Regions from separate parts of the Photobacterium sp. SP02 genome, predicted to be linked through region 1. Evidence: predicted binding sites of a transcription regulator. Region 1 holds the regulator's gene; each other region holds the start of a gene.
What was found. The regulator CRP, encoded in region 1, controls carbon source genes, mostly activating them, when cyclic AMP is high. The targets are predictions, from matches to a motif close to TGTGANNNNNNTCACA.
Positions count from the first base shown of each region.

Region 2: P0Y67_RS09945 (CTP synthase) is a predicted target of CRP. The motif match lies at 5,574-5,589, and genes of this name have one in related genera.
Region 3: cytR (DNA-binding transcriptional regulator CytR) is a predicted target of CRP. The motif match lies at 4,837-4,852, and genes of this name have one in related genera.
Region 4: P0Y67_RS08250 (NupC/NupG family nucleoside CNT transporter) is a predicted target of CRP. The motif match lies at 5,374-5,389, and genes of this name have one in related genera.

Region 1 is NZ_JASJOJ010000028.1:17,029-24,302, forward strand. Features, by position in the region: gene P0Y67_RS13215 (hydrolase) at 1-100, shown strand, start outside; gene P0Y67_RS13220 (phosphoribulokinase) at 142-1,011, opposite strand; gene P0Y67_RS13225 (YheU family protein) at 1,139-1,360, opposite strand; gene P0Y67_RS13230 (OsmC family protein) at 1,414-1,818, opposite strand; gene crp (cAMP-activated global transcriptional regulator CRP) at 2,093-2,725, shown strand; gene P0Y67_RS13240 (hypothetical protein) at 2,907-3,116, shown strand; gene P0Y67_RS13245 (DUF1338 domain-containing protein) at 3,189-3,983, opposite strand; gene astD (succinylglutamate-semialdehyde dehydrogenase) at 4,022-5,479, opposite strand; gene astA (arginine N-succinyltransferase) at 5,497-6,513, opposite strand; gene P0Y67_RS13260 (aspartate aminotransferase family protein) at 6,650-7,274, opposite strand, start outside.
Region 2 is NZ_JASJOJ010000018.1:12,649-19,922, forward strand. Features, by position in the region: gene truD (tRNA pseudouridine(13) synthase TruD) at 1-760, opposite strand, end outside; gene ispF (2-C-methyl-D-erythritol 2,4-cyclodiphosphate synthase) at 791-1,264, opposite strand; gene ispD (2-C-methyl-D-erythritol 4-phosphate cytidylyltransferase) at 1,264-1,959, opposite strand; gene ftsB (cell division protein FtsB) at 1,998-2,279, opposite strand; gene eno (phosphopyruvate hydratase) at 2,467-3,768, opposite strand; gene P0Y67_RS09945 (CTP synthase) at 3,849-5,492, opposite strand; gene mazG (nucleoside triphosphate pyrophosphohydrolase) at 5,662-6,474, opposite strand; gene relA (GTP diphosphokinase) at 6,553-7,274, opposite strand, start outside.
Region 3 is NZ_JASJOJ010000044.1:14,780-22,053, reverse strand. Features, by position in the region: gene metJ (met regulon transcriptional regulator MetJ) at 147-464, shown strand; gene P0Y67_RS16530 (malic enzyme-like NAD(P)-binding protein) at 542-1,789, opposite strand; gene rpmE (50S ribosomal protein L31) at 2,049-2,261, opposite strand; gene priA (primosomal protein N') at 2,491-4,689, shown strand; gene cytR (DNA-binding transcriptional regulator CytR) at 4,867-5,880, shown strand; gene P0Y67_RS16510 (SPOR domain-containing protein) at 6,042-6,695, shown strand; gene hslV (ATP-dependent protease subunit HslV) at 6,894-7,274, shown strand, end outside.
Region 4 is NZ_JASJOJ010000013.1:77,079-84,352, reverse strand. Features, by position in the region: gene prfC (peptide chain release factor 3) at 1-1,316, shown strand, start outside; gene P0Y67_RS08265 (ImpA family metalloprotease) at 1,390-4,095, opposite strand; gene P0Y67_RS08260 (hypothetical protein) at 4,333-4,530, shown strand; gene P0Y67_RS08255 (TatD family hydrolase) at 4,514-5,323, shown strand; gene P0Y67_RS08250 (NupC/NupG family nucleoside CNT transporter) at 5,536-6,825, shown strand; gene P0Y67_RS08245 (XapX domain-containing protein) at 7,120-7,274, shown strand, end outside.

The DNA of each region.
Region 1 (7,274 bases):
TGGCGGCCACGTCGGATTTGTCAGCGGCACCTGGCGGGCGCCGAGCTTCTGGCTGGATCACACTGTGCCGGCCTGGTTCCGGGACAAACTGGGGGCATAACACAACAACGCCTGCAAACAGGCGTTGTTGTGTCGTCAGTATTAACCGATCTTGCCGGTGTCAATTAACTGCTGGATGAGTGGCCGCATGATCAGCTCCATCGCAAAGCTCATTTTACCGCCCGGCACCACCAGGGTATTGTGGCGCGACATAAACGAGCCCTGAATCATCGCCAGCAGATACGGGAAGTCCACGTTCTTGATGCCGCGAAAACGGATCACCACAAAACTCTCGTCCAGACTGGGGATCGCTTTGGCACTGACAGGGTTCGAGGTATCGACTGTCGGCACACGCTGAAAGTTGATATGGGTACGGGAGAACTGCGGCGTGATGTAATTCAGGTAATCATCCATTGAGCGGACAATCGACTCCATCACCGCCTCGCGGGAATGGCCGCGATCCCGGGTATCACGGACGATCTTCTGGATCCACTCCAGGTTGACAATAGGCACCATGCCAATCAGCAGATCCACATGCTGTGCCACGTTGACATCGCCGTCCACCACACCGCCATGAAGTCCTTCATAAAACAGCAGGTCGGTATTTTCCGGCAAATCCTGCCAGGGGGTGAATGTGCCCGGCATCTGGTTATACGGCACAGCCTCGTCAAAGGTGTGCAGGTAACGGCGAAACTTGCCGCTGCCGTCTTCGCCATACTGGCGGAAAAAGTTGCCCAACTGAGCAAAGTCGTTGGCCTGCGGGCCAAAATAACTGATATGACGGCCTTGCTCTTTGGCTTTGCGGATCTCCACATCCATTTCAGGGCGGGTGAACCGGTGGAAGCTGTCCCCTTCCAGCCAGGCCGCATGAATGTTCAACATGTTAAACATCTTACGGAAGGCTTCTGAGGTGGTGGACGTTCCTGCTCCGGAGGAACCTGTTACTGCAATGATCGGGTGTTTTGCAGACATGACATACCTTGTCGTTAATCCTAACGGAATCAGTTAGTAACAGGGCCAGAGAAAGCAGTCAAGTTTCACGGGCCCGTGCATCGGCGTCAGCTTCCGTTTTCTGCTGCCGCTTTTCATTATGGCAGCTTTATTCTGCGCTCAGTGAACGGCGCAGTTTAATATCAACCGTTTCATGGAGTTCAGAGAACATAATCACTGCCTCGCCACTATCCAGTTGCTGCCTGACTCTGGCGACCTTCTGCGCCAGACTCAGCTCGCGCTCGCCATAGTCCGTGCCTTCGCGCAGGACAAAGTGTTCTATCAAATTATCGAGTGTCTCTGAGTCCAATTCTTGCCAGGGGATGATCATACTGCTCACCGAAAAATAAGGGGGAAAACCGGCGCGGCTTTCCCGAAACACCATTAAGCGGCGACGATTTCATAAGAATGTGTCAGCGTGACACCTTTGCCCAGCATCAGGCACACAGAGCAATATTTTTCCAGCGAATCACCGACCGCTTTGGCCACCAGCGCTTCATCAAGATCATGGCCAGTCACCACGAAATGCAGATTGACCGAGGTGAAATAACGCGGCGCCTGCTCGCGGCGCTCTGAGGTCATGTTGGCTTCGCAGGCCGTGATGGCCTGGCCGGCACTTTTCAGGCCGTCGACCACATCGACAGAGCTGCAACCGCCGGCTGCCATCAGCACCAGTTCCATCGGACTCGGCGCCGTTTTGCCGCCGTTACCGTCCATGACCACACTGTGGCCCGAGTTTGACTGGCCGACAAAAGTCAAACCTTCTACCCATTTAACACGTGATTGCATGCGATGCTCCTTACTACTCAAACCCGCATTTAAAAACTAAGTCACAACTGTGTGATCATGTGCACAGTAATGCGTCCAAAATGTGCATTTATCGTCACCCAATATCAAGCAATGCGTGTCGAAAAAAGTTAAACTCTTGGACTGAATGTTCACATGCGCTTGCAGCCCAGCCGTTGACTGAATATCCTAGTTGGCAAACAATGATATTGTTATACCCAACCCCAATTCAAGGAATGACGTTGTTGGGCAATACACTGCAGAGGAAGTTAGTAATATGGTTCCAGGTAAACCGCAAACAGATCCAACCTTGGAGTGGTTCCTTTCTCATTGCCACATTCATAAGTACCCTTCAAAGAGTACACTGATCCACGCTGGCGAGAAAGCAGAGACCCTCTACTACATCGTTAAAGGCTCCGTTGCCGTTCTTATCAAGGACGAAGAAGGCAAAGAGATGATTCTGTCCTACCTCAACCAGGGCGACTTCATCGGTGAGCTTGGCCTGTTTGAAGAAGGCCAGGAGCGTACTGCCTGGGTTCGTGCAAAAACACCATGTGAAGTGGCAGAGATTTCCTTTAAGAAATTCCGTCAGCTGATCCAGGTCAACCCGGATATTCTGATGCGACTGTCTGCTCAGATGGCGCGCCGTCTGCAAGTCACCAGCCAGAAAGTTGGCGACCTGGCGTTCCTGGATGTGACCGGTCGTATTGCCCAGACGCTGTTAAATCTGGCCAAACAACCTGATGCCATGACCCACCCGGACGGGATGCAGATCAAAATCACCCGTCAGGAAATCGGTCAAATCGTTGGCTGTTCCCGTGAAACCGTTGGCCGCATCCTCAAGATGCTGGAAGAGCAGAACCTGATTTCTGCCCACGGCAAAACCATAGTGGTTTACGGCACTCGCTGATCACTCAGCTGTGATGCAGCCAATGTGAGTATCAGAAAAGCCGCCCGTGCGGCTTTTCTTGCATTTGCACACCATCCCCCGGCTTTGCATCAGGTTCCTCTAGTCACCTCACAGTTTTTCAGTTGCCTTCCTCATTCCTATTGCTACATTTGGCATATCAGTTTTATGTGGATGTCGCGATATGGATATCGAACGTTTTGCCCCGAATGCGCAGCACAGCCAGCTGCCAACCCGCCCTGTGGTCACTATGGGCCGTTTTCTCACAGCATCAGTGGAGATGACAGGGTTTCAGTCGCCGCGCCAGTTACTGGAACAGGAAGCCGGTCTGCACGCCGGGATCCTGAGTCGTGACAGTGATGCCTGGATGCTGCCTTTGGATCAGCAGCACTGACACCAAGATACCAGAGCTAAAAAAACAGCGACCAGAAGGCCGCTGTTTAAGGTGTTTGTCAGCCAGGCTGCATCACATATTGGTACTTTCGAAGATTTTGTCGGCTGAGGCTTCGACAAAGCCCGGATAGAGTTCCCCGTCTGCCTGATGGTAGCGCTTGGCGAACTCATAAAAACCGCCTGGAATAGTACGTACGCCGTCGGTGAAGGACACATCCACACGATCAGCCATAGTGGATGACTGCTCCAGCATCACTTCCGGATTGCCTTTCACTTCGCCGCCGGCTTCATTGATGCTGAACCCGTTGTGGCGCAGCAGGCTGTTAACCGCCGCCACTTCCGTGAACTGCTCCAGCTGATTGACACTCACCGTAAAGTGATTGGCACCGTAACCGTGAGCGGCCACCCAGCCGGCATACTCGCTTTCCGCGGCCAGCATTTCATAGGTCGCAAAATCCAGCTCCCATAAACGGCCGTTATAGAGGAAGGACGCATCATTCATTGCCCCGTCAGGGATCTGCTTGACCAGCGCACGTACCGTGTTCTGCAATTGTGCAGAGCACTGACCGACCAGCAGTTCGCTGATGAACACTTTCGGGGCAGCCGGATTCGGGTGCTCGAAGTGCTCAGCGTACAGTTTCTTCTGCTCGAAATGGTAGGTGCCGCACGGCTTGTAGCCGATGGCAATAAAAGGCGCAGCCAGAACATCCAGGCTGACCCCAGGCAGATTAAAGGTACGCAGCGCAATATGATCATTTTGCAGAGGCTCTTCCTCTGTCAGCAGATCGTGTACCTGCGCCGCCGACGGGCAAAGACGGGTAGTAAAGTCCTGCCACAGGGCCTCAAACAATTTTTCCACTCTTTCCATGATGCGGTTCCCCTTCGAAAATACGGGTTAAGTATGAGTTACAGTTGGATCCCTGGAGACAGCTGTGCCGGCAATTCGGTTGCCTCACCTTCCATAGATGCCATTGGGTATGCACAATAATCCGCCGCGTAGTAAGCACTCGGACGCAAGTTACCCGAGGCACCCGGACCACCGAACGGCGCATCGCCGCTGGCACCGGTCAACTGGCGGTTACGGTTGACGACACCCGCACGGATATGATCGATAAAGTATTCCCACTCACTGTCGTCAGTAGAGACCAGACCGGCTGACAAGCCGTAACGGGTGTTGTTGGCCATCTCGACCGCCTGAGGCAGCTCCTGGTAACGTGCCACCTGCAGCAATGGTCCGAAGTATTCTTCGTCCGGCAGTTCGGCAATCTTACTGACTTCAATGATGCCCGGGGTCACGATGGCGCCCTGGCCGCGTTCGGCTTTGAGCAGCGGCTCACCGCCCATATCAATCAGACGCTGCTGGGCTGCCACGATGTTATCGGCGGCCAGCGTCGAGATTTGCGGGCCCATGAAAGGTTGCGGCTCGGCAAACGGGCCGTCCACCTTAATGGCTTTGGCCGCTTCGACCAGCGCCGCAATCAGGGCATCCCCTTCTGCCCCTGCAGGGACATAGAGACGACGGGCACAGGTACAACGCTGTCCGGCACTGATGAAAGCCGACTGGATAATGGTGTACACAGTGGATTTCAGGTCGCCGTAGGCCTTGGAGATGACCATAGGGTTGTTGCCGCCCATCTCCAGTGCCAGCATTTTGCCTGGCTGACCGGCAAACTGACGGTGCAGGATATGACCTGTATTGGCGCTGCCGGTAAACAGCAGGCCGTCGATACCGGCCGACTGTGCCAGGGCTTCACCGGTCGCCCGCGCGCCCTGAACCAGATTAAGCACACCGGCTGGCAGACCCGCCTGTTCCCACAGCTTGATGGTTTCTTCCGCCACTTTCGGCGTCAGATCAGAGGGCTTAAACACCACAGTGTTACCCGCCAGCAGCGCAGGTACGATATGGCCATTTGGCAGGTGGCCGGGGAAATTATACGGACCGAATACCGCCATCACGCCCAGCGGACGGTGACGCAGTACGGCTTTGGTACCGGCCACGTCTTTTTCACGCTCACCGGTACGCTCATTGTAAGCACGCAGAGAAATCGCAATCTTACCCACCATGGCGCCGGCTTCAGTGCGCGTTTCCCACAGCGGTTTGCCGGTTTCTTCGGCGATAGTGCGGGCAATGTGCTCGCTGTTGTCTTTGACCAGGGCAGCGAAGCGCTCAACGATAGCCTGACGCTCTTCCAGGCGGGTATGACGCCAGGTCACCAGTGCCTGACGTGCGCTGGCCACAGCCTGCTCAACCTGCTCGGTTGTGGCACTCTTACCTTCCCAGATCACTTCACCGCTGAATGGGTTCAGCGACTGCATCGCTTCGCCCTGACCGGCTTGCCAGTTGCCTGCAATCCATTGTGTCATTTTGTATTCCACCCTAGTTATTGAGCAATCAGGCGAACCTGATCCCCGTTTTTCACTTCTAACACCTTGGCCATTTCCGGAGAAATGATGGCCAGATTACGTTCACCATCCAGTGCCGCTTTACCTACCGTTGCACGGAAACCGGCAAAACGGGTATTACTGATGATGTAATTATGCGAGCTGTGATGTTCGCCGATCTCAACCGTACAGCGCTGAGATGCACGGACCGACTCGATATGGCGAAGATCGCACTCCACCGTGGGGCCGGCATCAAAAATATCGACATAGCCACGGTTGACGAAACCTTCCGCTTCCAGCAATTTTAGCGCCGGGCGCGTATTGTCGTGCACCTGTCCAATCACGGCCTGGGCCTCTTTGCTCAGCAGGTTGACGTAAATGGGCAATTTCGGCATCAGATCGGCAATAAATTCTTTCTTGCCGATCCCTGTCAGGTAATCGGCCTCGACGAAATCAATCGAGAAAAAGTGCTCTTTCAGCCATTCCCAGAACGGGGAATTTCCCTGCTCATCTGATACACCGCGCATTTCGGCAATCACAGTGTCAGAAAAACGGTGGCTGTGCTCGGCCAGCATAAGGAAACGGCACTTGGACAGCAGCTTTCCGTTCAGTCCCTGACGCCACTGAGGACGCAGGAATAAGGTGCACAGTTCACTCACACCCGTGTAGTCATTACCGAACGTCAGTACCTTCAGCACTTTGTGCACATCCAGATGATGTGAATTATGGACCAGGGTGCTGAGGTGATAAGTATAGAATGGGTTATCCAGTCCGACTGCCGCTTCCAGGGCGGTCGTACCAGCAATTTCGCCTGTCTCAGTGTCTTCCGCCACCATGAGGTAGCCTTCCGGACCCGGTGCAGTGACGTCTTTATTAAAGCTTTCCACTGAATGCGCAATCCGATTGCTGAGGATCTCCTCATTAACCGGCAATGATGTGAAGCCGTGACCTGATTCGTCGGCGCACATCATCAGTGCAGGTAAATCAGCTTTTGTAATTGGACGTATAACCAGCATCGAACTCCCTCCTGATGCAGGTAGCAACACAGGTTGCTAACTCTGAATATCTGTTATTTCTTTCTCTTCTAAAAACTACCCCGGGTGACACCCGGGGCAGCAAGCAGGGCAAGCGATGGTGCCTGCCCTTGTCTTATTATTGGTTGTAAAGCTTGGCGATGGCACGTTCCAGACGGGCCAGACCTTCTTCGACATCCGATTTTTCAATCACCAGAGAAGGCGTGAAACGCACGACATTGGTACCGGCTACCAGCACCATCAGACCTTCTTCGCCGGCCGCCAGCAGCACATCACGTGCACGGCCCTGCCAGTCAGCATTCAGGGCTGCGCCCAGCAACAGGCCCTTACCGCGTACTTCGGAGAAGATAGGGTACTGGGCATTGATTTTCTCAATCCCGTCGCGGAACCATTGCTCACGCTCTTTGACACCGGCCAGCACTTCCGGCTTGCTGACTTCCTCAACCACAGCCTCGGCCACGGCACAGGCCAGCGGGTTACCGCCGTAGGTAGAACCGTGGGTACCGATTTTCAGGTGCTGTGCCAGCTCAGTGGTGGTCAGCATGGCGCCAATCGGGAAGCCGCCACCCAGCGATTTCGCTGTGCTCAGGATGTCAGGCGTCACGCCCAGCCCCTGATACGCGTAGAACTCACCGGTACGGCCGTTACCTGTTTGTACTTCATCGAAAACCAGCAGTGCGTTGTGTTTGTCACACAGCTCACGCACGCCCTGGATAAATTCCTGGGTCGGAGAGACGATACCG
Region 2 (7,274 bases), on a different contig from region 1:
CGCCCGCCGCCACCTGTGCCTGCCATTCAGGCGTGATTTGCTCAACCAGCTGCCAGTCTTCTCTGCCCTGTTGCTGAACACAGTCACCCGCCAACAAGGTATCAGCCTTGCCATCGGCAATACGCTGGGACAACACCAGATTAAACAGCCAGGAACGGGCGGCTGACAGGTAGAAACTGCGCTTACTCTTGTCGCGGACACGAAACTCATCGTTGCCCCAGGCTCTGGCTTTGACCACGTTATTGCCGTCATGGCCGAAACGCTGCGCCCCAAAGTAATTCGGCACGCCCTGCTGTTGAATCTTAACCAGACGCGCGTCGAGATCCTGAGGGTTATCCAGCTCGGTCAGACGCAACTCAAAATGGTTGCCGGCCAGATCGCCGGGACGCAGTTTTTTGTCGTGACGATCAGTCGCCAGCACTTCAACACCGGGATGCTCGGCGACAAATGGTGTCAAATCCGGGTCTGGTTTACCCGGCAGATGCACACTCAGCCACTGCTCGGTCACCGCGTGCCTGTCTTTCAGGCCAGCCCAGCTGACATCGCGGGATTTCACTCCGCACGCTTTCGCCAGCTCGTTGACAACATATTTGGTGTTCTCGCCGGTTTTACGGATCTTCACCATGAAATGCTCACCACTGCCGGTGAAGTCAAAACCCAGTTGCTCTTTGACGATAAAATCTTCCGGACGAACTTTGCTTCGTCCCTGGCAGACAGGTTTACCATGCAGCCAACTCAGGCTGTCCATATCAATTGTCATATTCTTTCCGTTATACAGGAAGGGGCGGCGTCAGAGCGAGCGCAGCAAAACGACCGCTTCGCAGGCTATGCCTTCTTTGCGGCCCGTAAAACCCAAACGTTCAGTCGTTGTGGCCTTTACATTAATATTATCGACCGTGGTGTCGAGATCGTCGGCAATGGTTTGGCACATTTGTTCAATATAAGGCGCCATTTTCGGTGCCTGCGCAATAATTGTGACATCCAGATTGCCCAGGCGGTAGCCTTTCGCTTTCACCTTGGCGTACACGTCACGCAGCAGCATGCGACTGTCTGCCCCCGCCCACTCCGCATCGGTATCAGGGAAATGACGGCCGATATCACCAGCACCTATCGCGCCCAGCAGCGCATCACACACAGCATGCAGAGCGACATCACCATCGGAGTGAGCAATCAGACCCTGTTCATAAGGTACTGCTACCCCGCCGATGATCACCGGGCCATCACCGCCAAACTTGTGTACGTCAAAACCGTGTCCAATTCGCATTATGCCTGCTCCTTTTGTCGTTGCTGCAGGTAAAATTCAGCCAGTGCCAGATCTTCAGGCTGAGTGACTTTCAGGTTATCAGCCCGACCGGGCACCAGCAGCGGCGAAAAGCCGCAATATTCCAGCGCCGATGCTTCGTCTGTGAGCACAGCCCCTTCCGCCAGCGATTTGACCATGGCATCTCTGAGCTGTCTGACCCGAAACATCTGGGGGGTCAGTGCATGCCAGAGGTCGGTGCGATCCACTGTTGCCGCAATAGTTTGCCGGCCGTTGCCACGTTTCATGGTATCGCGCACCGGCGCGGCCAGAATGGCACCAAAGGCATGCTGTTGTGCCTGTTCAATCAGACGGGACAAATCATCCTGATGCAGGCAGGGACGGGCAGCATCGTGTACCAGCACCCAGTCATCATCTGCCAGTGTGGCCAGACCGGAAAACACCGAATCGGCACGTTCGCGACCGCCAGGTACCACGACGACATCCGGACGACGGGCCAGAGGCAGATGGTTAAAATAAGGATCGCCGTCACTGATCGCAATCACTACCCGGCCGATAGCGGGGTGCTGTAACAAACTGTCCACCGTATGTTCCAGTATCGTTTTGCCAGCGATAACCAGATACTGCTTCGGCCTGTCGGCCTGCATACGGCTGCCAACACCTGCAGCAGGCACTACCGCCGTTAAGGTTTGAGTCATGATGGGTTTACTGCCAAGTTAACACTGAGTGACCACTCCTAGAGAGAATGGTCACCGACTATGCGGAAAAAAGTTTCTCCGGGCTTGATCATACCCAGCTCATGCCGGGCACGCTCTTCTACCGCTTCCAGGCCCTGATGCAAATCATTGATTTCTGCATACATCTGCTGGTTACGCTGCACCAGTTCGGCATTCGCTTTTTGCTGTAGCGCCACATTGTTTTTAAGCGCCATATAATCAGACATGCCATTCTTGCCGGACCAGAATTCGTACTGCAGCCAGGATAATACCAGCAGTAACACTGCACTGAATACACGCATGCAAGCCTCATTCTTGGGTGATTAACACAAGTCGACAGGCTATCTCATCAGCCTCTAAGGCGGTAATAATCCCATAAAGCGCCGTATGTGACCAGTTCCGGACCCGCCATTCGGACAGAAAAAAGCCGCTCTGTTGAGCGGCTTATCATCCGGGGTCACTCAAAGTGACAAAAGTGAAGCTTCAGACTTATGCCTGACCTTTCACTTCTTTCAGACCGTTATACGGTGCTTTCTCGCCCAGCGCTTCCTCGATACGGATCAGCTGGTTGTACTTAGCAACACGGTCAGAACGGCTCATAGAACCTGTCTTGATTTGACCTGCTGCGGTACCCACTGCCAGATCAGCAATCGTTGCATCTTCAGTTTCACCGGAACGGTGAGAGATAACAGCGGTGTAACCGGCATCTTTCGCCATCTTGATAGCAGCCAGCGTTTCAGTCAGAGAACCGATCTGGTTGAACTTGATCAGGATAGAGTTCGCGATACCTTTGTCGATACCTTCTTTCAGGATCTTGGTGTTAGTCACGAACAGATCGTCACCCACCAGTTGCAGTTTATCGCCCAGCAGTTCTGTCTGGTGCTTGAAGCCATCCCAGTCAGACTCGTCCAGACCGTCTTCGATAGACACGATTGGGTACTGGTTCGCCAGATCCTGCAGGTAGAAGTTAAACTCTTCAGATGTGAAGATTTTGCCTTCGCCTTTCATGTTGTAGTTGCCAGCTTCTTTGTCATAGAACTCAGAAGCCGCACAGTCCATCGCCAGCGTGACGTCTTTACCCAGTACATAACCTGCCGCTTCAACCGCTTCTTTGATAGCAGCCAGTGCCGCAGCGTTAGATTCCAGGTTTGGTGCGAAACCGCCTTCATCACCAACGGCTGTGCTCAGACCTTTGGCTTTCAGTACTTTGGCCAGGTTGTGGAACACTTCAGCACCGATACGCAGACCTTCTTTCAGTGTTTTAGCACCGACTGGCTGGATCATGAATTCCTGGATGTCGACGTTGTTATCAGCGTGCTCACCACCGTTGATGATGTTCATCATTGGCAGAGGCATAGAGAACTGGCCCGGAGTGCCGTTCAGTTCTGCAATGTGCTCGTACAGAGGCATGCCTTTTGCAGCCGCGGCCGCTTTTGCGTTCGCCAGAGAGACAGCCAGGATAGCGTTAGCACCAAACTTAGATTTGTTTTCAGTGCCGTCCAGGTCGATCATGATTTGGTCGATGTCCGCTTGGCTTTTCGCGTCTTTACCAACCAGTGCCTGAGCAATAGGACCGTTAACCGCTTCAACGGCTTTCAGTACACCTTTGCCAAGGAAACGAGATTTGTCGCCGTCACGCAGCTCCAGAGCTTCGCGGGAACCCGTTGATGCACCAGAAGGTGCCGCAGCCATACCAACAAAACCACCTTCCAGGTGGACTTCAGCTTCCACTGTCGGGTTACCGCGTGAGTCGATGATTTCACGACCCAAAACTTTAACGATCTTAGACATAGTGTTTCCTCTTGCTTTATTTTGATTTAAAAAAGCGAAAAAAAAGCTGCCGCACTCCATGTGCAACAGCTGTTTGTAACTTATTTCTCTTCGAACTCACCACGCTGGTGCTGACCAGCCGCTTTGACGAATCCTTCAAACAAAGGATGGCCATCGCGAGGTGTTGAGGTGAACTCAGGGTGGAACTGAGCGGCCACAAACCAAGGGTGATTCGGCACTTCGATAATCTCTACCAGCTTCTTGTCAGCAGACAGGCCGGAGATTTTCAGGCCTGCTTCTTTCAGCTGAGGCAGCAGGTTGTTGTTCACTTCGTAACGGTGACGGTGACGCTCGTGAATGGTTGCACTGCCGTACATTTCACGGGCTTTGCTGCCCTCTTCCAGATGGCACAGCTGAGAACCCAGACGCATAGTACCGCCCAGATCCGACTCTTCCGTGCGCTCTTCCACGTTACCTTCGCTGTCGACCCATTCAGTGATCAGGCCCACCACAGGATACGGTGATTTAGCGTCAAATTCCGTCGAGTGAGCACCGCTCATGCCCGCCACATTTCGGGCGAACTCGATCAGCGCCACCTGCATACCCAGGCAGATGCCCAGATAAGGGATGTTGTTTTCACGCGCATATTGCGCTGTCATGATCTTGCCTTCAACACCACGACCACCAAAACCGCCCGGTACCAGAATCGCATCCAGACCTGCCAGCATTTCTACGCCTTTTGATTCAACATCCTGTGAATCAACGTATTTGATGGTCACAGACAAGCGGTTTTTCAGACCCGCATGCTTCAGTGCTTCGTTGACTGACTTATACGCATCCGGCAGTTCGGTGTATTTGCCCACCATACCGATAGTCACTTCACCGGTCGGATTGGCATCTTCATAGATAACGCGCTCCCACTCGCTCAGATCGGCTTCCGGGGCGGTAATACCAAAGCGCTGACACACCAGTTCATCCAGACCCTGCGACTTAATCAGCTGAGGGATCTTGTAGATGGAGTCAACGTCTTTCATTGAGATAACGGCTTTTTCCGGCACGTTACAGAACAAGGCAATCTTGGCTCGCTCATTGGCCGGAATCATGCGGTCAGAACGGCAGATCAGCACATCCGGCTGAATACCGATAGACAGCAGTTCTTTGACTGAGTGCTGAGTAGGCTTGGTTTTCACTTCACCGGCCGCGGCCAGGTAAGGCACCAGAGTCAGGTGCATAAACATCGCACGCTCACGGCCCAGCTGCACGCCCAGTTGGCGAATCGCTTCCATAAATGGCAGGGACTCGATATCACCGACCGTACCGCCCACTTCGACGATAGCGACGTCGTGGCCTTCTGCACCGGCAATCACACGCTCTTTGATAGCGTTAGTAATATGAGGGATGACCTGAATGGTCGCACCCAGATAGTCACCGCGACGCTCTTTACGCAGCACGTCTTCATAGACACGGCCAGCAGTAAAGTTGTTGCGCTTGGTCATCTTGGTACGGATAAAACGCTCATAGTGACCAAGGTCAAGGTCGGTCTCTGCACCGTCTTCCGTAACGAATACTTCACCGTGTTGAATCGGGCTCATAGTGCCTGGATCAACGTTAATGTAAGGGTCTAGCTTCATCATGGTCACTTTCAGACCACGGGCCTCTAAGATGGCCGCCAGTGAGGCTGCAGCAATACCTTTACCTAGGGAGGATACAACACCGCCCGTCACAAAAATGTAATTCGTTGTCATGTTTAACCTGGAAGATTGGTGTAGAGGATAAAAAGTATCTGGACGGGAAATTAGTATACCAGACACATTTTATTGCCACAACGTGAAAACTATCACAGTAAACCCAGACGCTTTTTGTTCCAAATCAAGCCCGGTATCCTTGATGGAAAGTCCGCTTGCGGGTTAGTACTCACTTTGATGCTGAAACAGACTTTTCCTTGCGCTTAACATTTTCCCACTCGGCATCCAGCTCATCCAGTGAACAAGCGTCAATCTGCTTGCCCTGTTCCAGCACACAGCGCTCCACTTCGCGAAACCGGCGTTCGAACTTACGGTTGGCTTTGTGCAAGGCCATTTCCGGTTTCACTTTCAGGTGCCGGCTCAGGTTCACCACAGCAAACAGCAGATCGCCGATCTCCTCTTCGATACGTTCCTGATTGGGTACCGCCTGATGGGCTTCTTCCATCACTTCGTCGATTTCTTCCTGCACTTTGTCAACCACCGGTCCCAGTGTTGGCCAGTCAAAACCCAACCGGGCGCAACGTTTCTGGATTTTATCGGCCCGGTTCAGCGCAGGCATTGCCTTAGGGATATTAGCCAGAATACTGTCATCCTGCCCTTTTTCTGCACGCTCTTTGGCCTTTTCCGCTTCCCAGTTCGCATGTATCGCAGCTTCATCGGCGAAATCTTTATCTGCAAAAACATGAGGATGGCGACGAATCAGTTTGTGGTTGATCGCGCCGACCACATCATCAAAATCAAACAAGCTTTTTTCTTTCGCCAGCTGGCTGTAGAAGATCACCTGAAATAACAGATCGCCCAACTCCTCCTTCACATCATCCCAGTTCTCTTCGGCAATGGCATCTGCCACTTCATAGGCTTCCTCCAGCGTGTGAGGCACGATAGAGGCAAAATCCTGTTTGAGATCCCAGGGGCACCCCCGCTGCGGGTCGCGCAGCTGCGTCATGATGGAAAGTAAGATGCTGATGGGCTTGTCGCTCATAATGGTTTTCCTGTGCTCTGTGTAGCGTTGTCATTGGGCAGAAAACGGGCCGGGGCCCGTTCTGTCGATAGGATGAGATCAGTGCAGTCGTCTGGCTTCAAAGACATCTTTCACCTGCTCCAGGCGGAGGATCAGTCTGCCCAGACTGTCGAGATCGGTCAGTTCAATATCAAAATCCATGATCGCCATCTGCTTTTTGAAATCGATCCGGCTTTTCACCCCGGCCACTTTGACCTTTTCATTGTGCATGGTGTTGGTCAGATCTTTAATCAGGCCGTTACGCTCAGAAGCGGTTACCCTGACGGTCAGCGTGTAGCGCCCGGCAAAGCTGCCGCCCCAGACAGTATGAATGATCCGCTGCGGCGCGACATGACGCAGTTCTTCCAGCTGTTCACAGTCGCTGCGGTGAACCGAGATCCCCCGCCCCTGTGTCACAAAGCCCACTATGTCATCGCCGGGAATGGGCTGGCAGCAACGCGCCAGGTGGGTCATCAGGTTATCCACCCCTTCCACCACTACGGCGTCGCGCTGCGGTTTTTTCTGGCTGGCCTTGCTGCCCGCCTCGGTTAAACGCTCCAACAGCTGCTGATCTTCTTCTTCAGCCGTGGGCTTATTCACCAGCGCATTGATATGGTTAATGACCTGATTGATACGCAGATCACCGCTACCGATACCGGCGAACAACTCATCCGTCGAGTTCACGTTAAAGCGCTTCAGGGCGTAGGACTCGGCATCTTTCATGGTGGCGCCGATTTTATGCAGCTCCTGCTCCAGAATTTCCCGCCCAGCCGTGATGTTTT
Region 3 (7,274 bases), on a different contig from region 1:
GAGAGTAAGATGCCTCAACCTTAGCGAGATTTAAAAAAGACGTCAACACTTCTAGACGTCTATATGTCTTTGCTTGTGGCAGTAAATGCCGCTAAAATTCCCCCCATACAATATTTCAAAACCCTATATCGCTGAGAAGGTAAACAATGGCAAAGTGGAACGGTGAGTACATCAGCCCTTATGCGGAACATGGCAAGAAAAATGAGCAGGTCAAGAAAATCACTGTCTCTATCCCATTAAAGGTGTTGAAAATCCTCACAGATGAACGCACCCGCCGTCAGGTAAACAACCTTCGCCACGCCACCAACAGTGAACTGCTGTGCGAGGCATTCCTGCATGCTTACACCGGCCAGCCACTGCCAACGGATGAAGATATCCGCAAAGATCGTCCTGACGATTTGCCGGCAGAAGCCAAGGCCATCATGGACAGCCTGGGTATTGAATACGAAGACATCAACGAATAATCAAGATAACGCCCTGAGATAAAAAAAAACCAGCCATATGGCTGGTTTTTTCAATCATAAGCACACACTGTGTGTCATTACACTTCCATGTAACCCACAGGCATTTCGATACGGGCAACGCCGGATTCCACCGCCGCTACCGCAACCGCTTTGGCAACCCGTGGCAACAAACGCGGATCCATAGGTTTAGGGATAATATAGTCAGGACCGAACTCCAGCTTATCCACCCCTGCAGCTTTCACCACTTCTGCCGGCACCGGCTCTTTGGCCAGTTCGCGGATAGCGTTGACCGCCGCCAGTTTCATTTGATCGTTAATTTCGCTGGCACGCACATCCAACGCACCACGGAAAATAAACGGGAAACAAATAACGTTGTTCACCTGGTTCGGATAATCCGAACGGCCGGTTCCCATGATCAGATCATTGCGAACCGCATGGGCCAGCTCAGGTTTAATTTCCGGATCCGGGTTTGAGCAGGCAAACACGATCGGCTTGTCGGCCATCAGCTTGAGCGACTCAGGCGCCAGCAGATCCGGGCCAGAAACACCGACAAAGATATCCGCCCCTTCGATTACATCTTCCAGGGTGCGCTTGTCTGTGTTGTTGGCAAACAGTTGCTTATACTCGTTGATATCATCACGACGGGTGTGAATCACCCCTTTGCGATCCAGCATGTAGATTTTTTCACGCTGCGCGCCGCATTTGATCAACAGTTCCATACAGGCGACGGCCGCTGCGCCGGCACCCAGACAGATGATCACTGCTTCTTTGATATCTTTGCCCTGCAGCTCCAGTGCGTTCAGCATACCGGCAGCCGTTACAATCGCCGTACCGTGCTGGTCATCATGGAACACAGGCACCTGGCAGCGCTCGATCAGGCGCTTTTCAATCTCAAAACAATCGGGGGCTTTGATATCTTCCAGGTTAATACCGCCAAAGGTGTCGGCGATATTGGCCACAGTATCAACGAACTCGTCGATGGTACGGTGTTTCACTTCGATATCAATTGAATCCAGGCCAGCGAAACGCTTGAACAGCAGAGCCTTGCCTTCCATGACCGGCTTCGAGGCCAGCGGCCCCAGGTTACCCAAGCCAAGAATGGCCGTACCATTGGTAATCACAGCAACCATGTTGCCTTTACCTGTGTACTTATACACATTCTCTGCATTCTGGGCGATTTCCCGCACCGGCTCAGCCACACCAGGGCTGTAGGCCAGAGCGAGATCTTCTACTGTATTGGCAGGCTTGCTTAGTTCAACCGAAATTTTCCCGGGGACAGGGTAAGCATGATAGTGAAGTGCTTGTTGACGAAAATCTTCAGACATAATTATTAGAATCCTGAATGGATGGATGTTCTGTTCGGTTCGGTATTGAACAATCAATCATATTCGATAGCAGCACAAAATCCTAGTTCGCACAAGCTGGTAATACCAAGGCAATGACAGTGACAGGCCAGAAGATATGCAGGAGAAAACGAGCGGGAGTCATCACGACTAATAAATCAGTCATTTAAGGCAGGGAGAAACAGCAGACAGCAAAAAGGGACGCCTGAGCGTCCCTTTTCTCGACAGTGTCTTAACGCAATTACTTGCTAGACAGAGCGCCGAAACGCTTGTTGAATTTGTCGATACGGCCACCGGTGCTCACTTGACGCTGCTTACCAGTGTAGAATGGGTGACATTTGTCACACACATCCAGGTTGATGTCTTTTTTCATAGTTGAATTAAAGACAAAAGCGTTGCCGCAAGAACAACGTGCGTTTACAGCTGTGTATTCTGGGTGGATACCTTGTTTCATGGGAAACCTCTAAGCTAAGGCCGTGTCGCTCTCCCGATCCAAAGCCGGGCACCACACGTGGTTAATAAATACTGCCAGGCCAAAGGCGCTGGACAAATAGGCGGCGTATGATAATCAATCAGCCGACACAGATCAACCTGCAATCGCAGTGTCGTCTTGCTTTGCCTCACCCCCTGTGCAAGGTACACTGCCCTCTACCTGTAAGTATAAGTGATATCAGCCGATACCCATGACTGCCACCATCGCCAGGGTTGCCCTGCCCGTTCCGCTGGACAAAAGCTTCGACTACCTGATCCCATCAGGCCAACGGCCTGTGGTCGGTGGCCGGGTACGGGTGCCATTTGGCCGTCAGCAGCTGACCGGGATAGTCATTGCCCTGACCGGGCAGTCCGATTTTCCCCGCGACCAGCTCAAGCCCCTCAAGGCCGTTCTCGATAGCGAACCGCTGTGGCAGCCGCCATTGTTTCAGTTGCTGGAGTGGACCAGCCGCTACTACCAGTACCCTTTGGGCGATACGCTGGCCAATGCCCTGCCTTCGGCCCTACGTAAAGGCAGACCGGCCAATGCCGAGATTCGTTACTGGCAATTGACAGAAAAAGGTCAGGAACACCCTCTGGCGGCACTCAAACGGGCACCGCGGCAGGCAAAAGTACTGACGCTGCTGCGCCATGGCGCGCTGAGTCACGATGCCTTGCTCGATCAGGAGGTGAACAGCGCCACCCTGAAAACGCTGGCAGAAAAAGGCTGGGTCGAGAGTTTTCACACCACAGCGCCCAGCGGCCACTGGCCCACGGATTTCGCGGTCACCGAAGAGAAACCCCGCCTCAACGAAGAGCAGGCGCTGGCGATTGCCAGCGTCAATGCCAACCCGGATTATGCCTGTTATTTACTGGAAGGGGTGACGGGGTCAGGCAAGACCGAAGTCTATCTCAACCTGATTGAGCCGGTGCTGGCCGCCGGCAAACAAGCCCTGGTGCTGGTGCCGGAAATTGGTCTGACGCCGCAGACCATCAACCGTTTTCAGCGCCGCTTCAACGTGCCGCTGTTCACCATTCATTCCGGCCTGAATGATACCGAGCGCCTCAGCGCCTGGCTGGCCGGGCGCGACAATCAGGCCGGCATCATTATTGGTACCCGCTCAGCCCTGTTCACCCCCTTTGCCGATCTCGGCATCATTATTGTCGATGAAGAGCATGACTCATCCTATAAGCAGCAGGACAGCCTGCGCTATCACGCCAGGGACATGGCCGTGCTGCGGGCCAGCAAAGAAAACATTCCGATTGTGCTCGGTTCAGCCACCCCGGCACTGGAAACCCTGCACAATGCCAGAACCGGCAAATACCACCACCTGCACCTGACCCGCCGCGCCGGTAACGCGCAGGCCGCCCGTCACGGGGTGCTGGACATGAAGGGGCTCCATCTGGAGGCTGGGCTGTCCGCACCGCTGATTGCCCGTATGCGTCAGCATCTGAGCGCCGGCAATCAGGTGATGCTGTTTCTCAACCGCCGCGGGTTCGCGCCGGCCCTGATGTGCCACGAATGCGGCTGGCTGGCGGAGTGCAAGCGCTGCGATGCGTATTACACTTATCATCAGCACTCCGGCGAGCTGCGCTGTCACCATTGCCAGACCCAGCGTCCTGTCATGCCCCAATGCCAGCAGTGCGGTTCAACCCAGCTCCAGACAGTCGGGGTCGGCACCGAGCAGCTTGAACATCAGCTTGCCACCCTGTTCCCTGAATTCAAAACCGTCCGTATTGACCGCGACAGCACCCGCCGTAAAGGCAGCCTGGACAATTACCTGGAAGCAGTCAGGAACAAGGAATACCAGATCCTAATCGGCACCCAGATGCTGGCCAAAGGTCACCACTTTCCCGACGTAACCCTGGTGGCGCTGGTCGATGTCGACAGCGCACTGTTCAGCAATGATTTTCGTGCAGCGGAGCGGCTGGCACAGCTGTTCATCCAGGTCGCCGGCCGCGCCGGCCGCGCCAGCAAACCGGGCGAAGTGCTGCTGCAAACCCACCACCCGGAACACAGTCTGCTTCAGGCACTTCTCTACAAAGGGTACGACCACTTTGCCGCCCAGGCGCTGACAGAACGCCGTCAGGCCATGCTGCCGCCTTTTACCTATCTGGCACTGTTCAGAGCCGAAGCGGCGCAAAGTGAGCTGACCGAGCAGTTTCTCCATCAGGTGCGCGGCGTTCTGGAAGCAAGTCCGCTGTTTGAGTCACACACTCTGGTGCTGGGGCCCAATCCGGCGCCTCTCTCCCGCCGCGCCGGCCGCTACCGGTGGCAGTTACTGCTGCAGGCGCCTGACCGGAAAACCCTGCAAACTCTGCTGTCTGTGGCGCGTCCTGCCATTAACTTGCTGCCATTGGCGCGGAAAGTGCGCTGGTCACTGGACGTCGAACCTCAGGATTTAAGCTGAAGATAAGACAATTAATGCGATTTGGATCACAAGCCCAATGTAATTTATGCTATTTGGCACATGTTTAAACCCGCATAAAGCGCCTACAATAACAGGCTTGTTGGACCAGGTTTCTGCACCGATTTGGTTGCGATCCTCCAGCATTATTGAGAGAAATGTCTTAGAGAGGAACTATTTATGGCGACAATGAAGGATGTTGCCCAGCTAGCCGGAGTCTCTACCGCGACCGTGTCGCGCGCGCTGATGAACCCGGAAAAAGTGTCAGCCTCGACCCGTAAAAAAGTCGAACAGGCTGTCATGGATGCTGGCTATTCCCCGAATTCCCTGGCTCGTAACCTTAGGCGCAATGAATCCAAAACCATTGTCGCTATCGTCCCCGACATCTGCGATCCCTATTTCACGGAAATTATCCGGGGAATAGAAGAAGCGGCGATGGAATATGGTTATCTGGTGCTGCTGGGCGACAGCGGCCAGCAGAAAAGCCGGGAGAACTCATTCGTGAATCTGGTGTTCACCAAGCAGGCGGACGGCATGTTACTGCTGGGCACGGATTTACCCTTTGATATCAGCAAACCGGAGCAGAAAAACCTGCCTCCTATGGTGATGGCCTGTGAGTTTGCCCCTGAGCTGGAGCTGCCGACTGTCCACATTGATAACCTGACCGCCGCGTTTGAAGCCGTGAACTACCTGACCCAGATGGGTCACAAGCACATAGCCCAGATCACAGGTCCCGACACAGCCATGCTCTGCCAGTTCCGCTCCCAGGGTTATCAGCAGGCCCTGCGCCGCGCCGGCACAGAACTGAATCCGGCTTACACGGTAAAAAGTGATTTCACCTTTGCCGGCGGTGCCCGCGCCGTGACCACCCTGTTATCGCTGCCGGAGCCGCCGACCGCCCTGCTGTGCCACAACGATGTCATGGCCATCGGCGCCATGCAGCAAGCCAAGCGATTAGGGATCAATGTTCCTCAGGATCTGTCCATCGTCGGGTTTGATGATATTCAGTTCGCCGAATACTGCGATCCGCCGCTGACCACAGTGTCGCAGCCCCGCTATGAAATTGGCCGTCAGTCGATGCTGATGCTGCTGGACATCTTACAAGGCAAGGATATAGCTGCCGGTTCGCGCCTGCTGGATGCCAAACTGGTCATCCGGGAAAGTGCCGCGCCACCGCCAGGCAATCCGCAATAGCCAGCGCGACCTGAGCTGAAAAAATCATCACTTTGAGCAAAAGGTCACAGAATGATCGGGAAGCTCTGCCTCTTCGGCAGGTACAGGCTTCCCGACACTAGCCAGTGTGGGCACTTCTTTGTACCATGTCTGACCATTAGTCCAACAATCATCAAAACATTGTGGCAACCAAAGATTACGTCAAGCGAGGCCGGGCCGCGAAAAAGCCCGCCAGAAGAACACCTTCCCGCAGCAGCAAACCCAGTGGCCAGTTCCCGGTAAAATGGGCACTGATCGCCCTGTGCCTGGTGATTGCCCTCGGCTATGGCTTATATTTTCTGTCTTCGTCACCCAAGCCTGCAGCACCCCATGCGACCCCGGTTAAGCCGCCGCCGGTCACAGTCAAAGACAAAACACCGCCTGCACCTGCCGCCAAACCCAAGCAGGAAACCAGCACCAAAGTCGACACCAAGCCTGTGACTGCGCCGAAGCAACAAGAAAAATTACCGCCTAAACCGGCAGAAAAATGGCGCTACATCGAAGAGCTGGAAAATAAAGAAGTGCAGGTGGAAGCGAAAAAGGTGCCGGATAAGCCGGGTCGCCCTTATCTGATGCAGTGTGGCGCTTACCGCTCGCCAGGGCAGGCGGAGGAGCGCAAAGCCATGATTGCTTTCCAGGGGCTCACCAGCCAGATCAAAGTGTCTCAGGGTGAAAAAGGCAGCTGGTATCGCGTGGTACTCGGCCCATACCCGCAGAAACGCAAAGCCGAAAGTGATCGCAATATGCTGCGTCGGGCCGGGATTGAACCTTGCGCCATCTGGTACTGGGACGCCTGAGTCGTTTGCTGAGCTGATAACGGCTCACTACACTGATTAAGGATGCTGAAGCAGACAAAACGCTGCCAAGGCATCCTTTTTTATGGCCTTCACTGCGCAGATTGTTTCGTTTGCCTTGAAATCGGAAACCACCATCCCCAGATCTGCGGCTATACCCATACCGGCCTACGAGCCGGACTGATGCTAAGAGGTAATACCGTGACAACCATAGTCTCTGTACGTCGCAATGGAAAAGTCGTCATCGCCGGTGATGGCCAGGTCTCACTGGGCAATACCGTCATGAAGGGCAATGCCCGCAAAGTCCGCCGCTTATACAACAATCAGGTACTGGCAGGATTCGCCGGCGGTACCGCCGATGCCTTCACCCTGTTTGAGCGCTTCGAACGCAAGCTGGAAATGCACCAGGGGCACCTGATGAAAGCCGCGGTCGAGCTGGCCAAAGACTGGCGTACCGATCGCAGCCTGCGCCGCCTGGAAGCCTTACTGGCCGTTGCGGATGCCACCGCCTCGCTGATCATCACAGGTAACGGTGATGTGGTTCAGCCAGAAAACGACCTGATTGCCATTGGCTCAGGCGGT
Region 4 (7,274 bases), on a different contig from region 1:
ACGAAGATTTCTCGGAAGATACCTACCGTACCCTGACCGCCGTGGACTCCTGTCTGATGGTGATTGATGCGGCGAAAGGTGTTGAGGACCGGACCCGTAAGCTGATGGAAGTCACCCGTCTGCGCGACACGCCTATCGTGACCTTTATGAACAAACTTGACCGTGACATCCGCGATCCGATGGAATTGCTGGATGAAGTGGAAAGTGAGCTGAACATTGCCTGTGCGCCGGTCAGCTGGCCGATTGGCTGTGGTAAAGAGTTCAAAGGCGTTTACCACATTCATCGTGACGAAACCATTCTGTACGCTACAGGTCAGGGTCACACCATTCAGGAAGTCCGGATTGTGAAAGGCCTGGACAACCCTGAGCTGGATGTGGCTGTTGGCGAGGACCTGGCCGGCCAGCTGCGTGAAGAGCTGGAACTGGTGCTGGGTGCATCGCACGAATTCGATCGTGAACTGTTCCTGAAAGGGGAGCTGACGCCGGTATTCTTCGGTACGGCACTGGGCAACTTTGGTGTTGACCATATGCTTGACGGCCTGACTGAGTGGGCACCTGCGCCGCTGCCGCGTCAGGCGAATGAGCGCGATGTTGAAGCCACGGAAGAGAAGTTCTCCGGCTTCGTGTTCAAGATTCAGGCCAATATGGACCCTAAACACCGCGACCGTATTGCCTTTATGCGCATCGTCTCGGGCACTTATACCCAGGGCATGAAAATGAACCATGTCCGTATCGGCAAGAACATCAGCATTTCGGATGCTGTGACTTTCATGGCCGGTGACCGCTCCCGTGCTGAAACCGCCTATGCCGGCGACATCATTGGTCTGCATAACCACGGGACGATTCAGATTGGCGATACCTTTACCCAAGGGGAAAGCCTGAAATTTGCCGGTATTCCGAACTTTGCTCCCGAGCTGTTCCGCCGTATCCGCCTGCGTGATCCGCTGAAGCAGAAACAATTGCTGAAAGGCCTGGTGCAGCTGTCGGAAGAAGGTGCGGTGCAGGTATTCCGTCCGCTGCTCAACAATGATTTGATCGTCGGCGCCGTCGGTGTGCTGCAGTTTGACGTGGTCGTGGCCCGTCTGAAGGCAGAATACAATGTCGAAGCCATTTACGAGAGCGTAAACGTGGCAACGGCACGCTGGGTCGAGTGTGCTGACGGCAAGAAATTCGAGGAATTTCGCCGCAAGAATGAAGTGAACCTGGCGCTGGATGGCGGTGATAACCTCACTTACATCGCACCGACTATGGTGAACCTCAATCTGGCGAAAGAGCGTTTCCCAGAGGTGGACTTCCGCGCCACCCGCGAGCATTAATGCCTGTCTGTTGACTTAAGGCTACGAAAGAAAAAAGCCCCTGATTTCAGGGGCTTTTTTTGTAACGTCTTACTCAGAAATAGACTTTGGGCTGGCTGAGACTATCACAATAGCCGTTGTTGGAGAGTGGGTTGAAAAAGACCCGCTCGGCGGCTGGTAAGCCAAAGGCCGCGACCTGATGACCGGCTTTGGCGCTGTAGGTCAATCCCATCAAATCCAGATAGGGGCGATAATCCAGGCCGGCCGCGTAGCTGGCGGCAATCAGTAACCAGTCGTTATTGTCCAGAGCACGGGCTTCCTCGCGAGAAAAGTTTGCAAATCCAAGCGTCGCTTTTTTGGCCTCCCAGTCGCTGTTGTCCCCAGCGGCCTGAGAAAAGGCTTTTTCCAGTAAATGTAACCGCGGGATTAAGTGCCAGCCATTAGCCAGTAACCCTTGGTCCTGAGCGTGCATCAGCATTTGAATAATGAGAGTAACCCCCTGGCTCCAGCTGCTACTGTAGCGGCTCGCCATATAGGCCATGGGATCGGCGGTCAGTTGGCTTTGTTCAATGTCAGCCAGTAAGTCGTCAAACGGCAACGACTGGCACTGATGGTCATAACCCGGCTCATTGATGGCTGCCAGCGATTTAGGGTAATAGGAATAAAAATTCGTGGTTGCATGCCCTTCAAAGCCATTGAATTTAAATCTGCCGCTTTCGACATTGTGACCCACTTCATGCAGGTCACCGTGACCCAGAATGCTGAAAGCCCAACCGGCATCGTAGGGATTACCCGAGCAGCCATAACCACAGGTCGGCTGGTCGGCATTCATGTGCTGAATCTGATCCCAGGTGGGGACGCTGAACTGATGCTGGTCTGCAAAGGATTGCACCTCACTGATAGGGGCTATGTTTTCACCCTGACTCCCCGCCAGCGCCCTGAGCGCACTGTGGTGATAAGTCGTAATGAAATCTGCCATTTCACCGGGCGTATCCCAGCGGCTGTTTTCGGACAGTGTGGTTTGCATCCGGTTGTTTCGCGAATGGATTTCAAAATGTTCAGTTGCCACTTCCGCCCAGTCGAAGGCGTTGTTGTTCAAGGCTGCGAGAAAGGCCGCATCGTTTTGACCCAGCTGCCAGTAAGGATGGAGCCCAATCTGGCGAAAGGAAAAGGTCATTGCTGTTCCCTTGTCGGTAAAGCCAATCTGGATCGGGCCGCCATAGGGAGAAGTGATCGTCAGCGTTTGGCCGGCTTTAATCGCCAGGCGGTGAGACTGGAGGTATTTAGGGCGGTTATAACCATTGCTGACGGCCATCTGTTTGGTGGACGCTGGGCGCTGGGTATTGATAGAGATACTGGCGGCCACCGCATCATTGTTATCGGTGCGGGTAACACTAAACGTCTGACCCGGAAGGGCATAGACACCTGCTGCTCGCCAGGGCTGCCGGCTGACCAGCGTGACGTTTTTTTCTGTTGGCGTGATGTGGCTGAAGTCAGTCCGGCTGAAGTTGCCTAAATCAGGCTGAACCGGATTGAACCGGCGCGCGTTATACACCAGGTGGTCGGCATAATAACTCTTTAAAAACGCGAGAGTGGATGCCGTGTTCTTTGACATAGGAAACTGCACTGCTTCACGGTATTTATCCGCCAGCAGGATCAGATGTTTTTCCAGTGTATACTGCCCCGGAAGGGCAAAGATATCTGTCGCGGTTGCATCTAAGGAGCCAATGAGCTGGCGCAGTGATCCGGCAGGGGAAAGAAACTCACGGTTAAAAGCTGGAATATTGCTGCAGTTCGCATTGTCATCTTCGCAATCTGCAACAGAGAAGCTGAAGCTATCGTACTGAAGGTGCTTTACCAGTGCATGAATCTGAGCCAGCAGCCCAGTCTCAGACCGCATATCGGCGGCAGATGTCCAGTTAGCTTTATCTTGCGAAAAATAATTCCCTGCTCCGCCTATCTCCTCGGTTCGGGCGCCAAAGTAGGTCAGAACCAGGTTGGTCAGCGGTGCCGCATTCCAGCTGTTAGTGTGGACATACAGCAGGGACTGTTTACGGGCTGCCGCGGCACTGAGGGCGGTCTGAACCGCAGATTCGCTGAGCGCGCCGCTGGAACCGGTAATGATAAGGTGTGCTGATGATAAACACTCTGCCAGTTGCGCTTGATTACTGCAGAGGGTGGTTTCTATTGTGGGGTAGCGGCTGGCAAGCCAATTTTTCGACTGGTTGTACTGGCTGTTGCTGAGCAACATAAAAGACACGCTGACAGTATCTTTCTCCGCAAGTGAGGCGGGGACAAGCAACCAATCTGTGATGCTTTTCATGTGTGATGCGAAGGCCGCGTTCTCGCCAGCATCAAGGTCGCGCAAAATGTTACTGCCAAAAGCGACACTGCGGCGCGATTGCTGTTCACTGACGGTGGCCAGCGTATTTCCCTGGTTACCCGTGATCAGTTCTTTGGCGCTGGTTAATGTGTGCAAGCTGAAAAGCCGGGAGTTTCGGCTAGGATCATAATCGATCGCTTTATTACCAAAAATCTGCTGATGCGTAACAGTGAGAGCCGTTTGCTCAGCATCGATCAGATCTGTAATTCTTTGTTCAAGCAGGGCGGCATCGGCAGGCAACAGTGCGGGATCGCCCTGTTGTACGGCTTTGCTGATGGGATCTTGCGGTAAAGTGATCGCAGGGGGATGCCCATTGTCATGCGGTGTATCTGGCAGACTTCCGGAGGATGCCGATGGGGTGTTTTCCCCTCCACACGCTGTTAATGAGAGTAAGAAAAGAAAACTGTATTTGTTCATGGGTGTATATGGTCGCTGAGCCTTGCGGGCTTAGTATCATAAACCGTGATGATTTGCTGAAATGGAAGAAAGACTTGGGCTGAATGGCTGATTTTGGGAAAAACAGTGTTGGAGTGAAAGACTGCAGTCACATTGGAGCGCATTCCTTGCCCAAGATCTGAATGCCGGTATGTTGATTGTGTTTTTTGCCTGACATAATGACCACAGAGATTCTCCGCTATTTAGGAAGAAGGTGCCATGTTAACTCTGATCCGCCGTTGGCTGGCTCACTATGATGCCTGGTGCGAGCGTATGGGCTTTGTGCCGGAAAACCGGCGCTGCTGTGCGCCCGTCCGCTATGATGAAGACGATGACCGTCATCCGGCGCAGCGCGCTGCCAGGGCAAGAGCGTGTCAGTCAGTGAAAAAGGATACCTCAGGTGCAGCTGATAGATAGTCACTGCCATTTCGATTTTCCGCCGTTTGCCGCTGAACCAGAGTCCTATCTGGCACAGGCCGGGCAGGCTGGCGTCAGCCATATCGTGATCCCATCGGTCGGGGCGCGTAACTGGCAGCCCATTCAGACCTTGTGTGCCCGCACGGCATCCCCTGCACAGCCGGCACTCTTCTATGCGCTGGGCATGCACCCGTATTTTGCTTCCGAGCATGATGCCGACACACTGAACCAGCTGGAGAGCAGGCTGGAAACGGTCAGCCAGCAGGCGGGCAACCGCTGTGTGGCTGTCGGGGAATGCGGGCTGGACTTTGCTATCCCCAATGCAGACAGACAGCAGCAAATGGGCTGGTTGATCAGGCAGCTGGAATTCGCCAATCAATTTAACCTGCCGGTGATACTTCATTGCCGCAAAGCCTTTCCTGAACTGATGCAATGCCTGAAATCCTGCCCGCCAATTCGGGGAGGGGTTTATCATGCATTCAGTGGTAGTTTGCAGCAAGCGTCTCAACTTCTTGATCTAGGTATCAAAATTGGAGTAGGTGGTACGATCACCTATCGCAGAGCGAACAAAACTCGAACTACAATGACTCAGTTACCTCTTGATGCAATGTTACTGGAAACCGATGCGCCAGATATGCCGTTGGCCGGTTACCAGGGAGAGCCGAATCAGCCGGACAGAGTGGCGTTAGTGCTGGCGGCTCTGGCTGAACTGAGATCAGAATCATTGGCGGTACTTGCTGCTGCTACTAGCAAAAATGCAGAAGTTTTGTTTGCACTGCCTTCTCAAATTTGATGATTCTGACATTTCTCTGGCTTTTCTTTATGCATCAGGTAGTGCTTTGGTGTGAGTTTCATCACACTTGATGTTCAACTTTCACTCGGTTTCCAATCAAAGTGTGATGTGTGCATTACATGCTGTAAGTTGCCATGCGTATAATGCGCCCGACTCTTGAGAGAGCCGAATTGTCGAGACGCCAAAATTTAACTATAGGGATGCCATAAACTATGAGCGTGTTTATGAGCCTGGTTGGGATGGTTGTGCTGCTGCTTGTGGCTGTGCTGCTGTCTGATAACCGTAAAGCTATTAACTTACGTACCGTGGGTGGCGCGTTTGCCATTCAATTCTTCTTCGGCGCATTTGTTCTGTATGTGCCGGTAGGCCGTGATGTGCTGTATGGTGCATCGCAATTCGTTGCCAATGTGATCGGATATGGTGATCAGGGGATTTCCTTCCTGTTCGGCGGTCTGGTTTCAGGCAAGATGTTTGAAGTCTTCGGTGGCGGCGGTTTCGTCTTCGCCCTGAAAGTGCTGCCGGTTATCGTGTTCTTCTCAGCACTGATCAGCGTACTGTACTATCTGGGTATCATGCAGTTTGTGATTAACATTCTGGGTGGCGCACTGCAAAAAGCGCTGGGAACGTCCCGTGCCGAATCCATGTCTGCAACAGCAAACATTTTCGTGGGTCAGACCGAAGCACCACTGGTTGTGCGTCCGTTTGTACCTAAGATGACTCAGTCTGAGCTGTTTGCGGTGATGTGTGGTGGTCTGGCGTCTGTTGCCGGTGGTGTACTGGCCGGTTATGCCTCTATGGGTGTACCGCTGGAATACCTGATTGCAGCCTCTTTCATGGCGGCACCGGGTGGCTTGTTGTTTGCGAAAATCATCAAACCTGAAACAGAAACGCCTGTGGATCAATTGGGCGTTGATAAAGATGATGAAGGTCACGATGACAAGCCTGCTAACGTCATTGACGCAGCGGCTGCGGGTGCCTCTTCCGGTATGCAACTGGCACTGAACGTCGGTGCGATGCTGCTGGCGTTCATCGGTCTGATTGCACTGATCAATGGTATTCTGGGTGGTGTTGGTGGCTGGTTCGGTATGCCTGAGCTGACGCTGGAACTGATCCTGGGTTATGTCTTCCAGCCGCTGGCTTTCCTGATTGGTGTGCCTTGGAATGAAGCACAGGTTGCCGGTTCTTTCATCGGTCAGAAAATAGTCGTGAACGAGTTCGTGGCTTACCTGAACTTCACGCCGTACCTGAAAGATGTGGCTGATGGTGGTCTGCTGGTTGCTGAAACTGGTGTAGCGATGACTGAGAAGACCAAAGCGATTATCTCTTTCGCACTGTGTGGCTTCGCCAACCTGTCTTCTATCGCTATCCTGCTGGGTGGTCTGGGCGGTCTGGCACCAAGCCGTCGTCACGACATTGCCCGCTTCGGTATGAAAGCCGTTGCCGCAGGTACGCTGTCTAACCTGATGTCTGCAACGATTGCAGGTCTGTTCCTGTCACTGTAATTCAGTCAGAAACCGTTAGATTGAAAACGCCACAGCTTAGCTGTGGCGTTTTTTTTTTGCCTCGCATTTTCTTTGCCGCTGACAATGGCGGCTGTCAACAGAATCAGTAACTATCTGAATCATTTCCGGTAAAAGCCGCTAAAAAGCGCCAATTGACTCTTCCTTCACTCAGGCGGCACGCGCATGCTTAAGGGGTCAGCAGACACTTGGTTTTCTGCAGTCTACACTCTGTGAGTATTTCCAAACCGGACTGCTTCGCTCTCCCGGTCTGGTCACAACGACGGGAGTGACAGCATGCATGATGTAATCGTGGCTTTACTGGCAGGTGTGATAGTCGGGCTGATGTTTTCCGCACTCAAATTGCCGATTCCGGCTCCGCCTGTGTTATCCGGAGTGATGGGCATTGTTGGTGTGTATCTCGGCGGACAACTGTATCAATGGCTGATTGA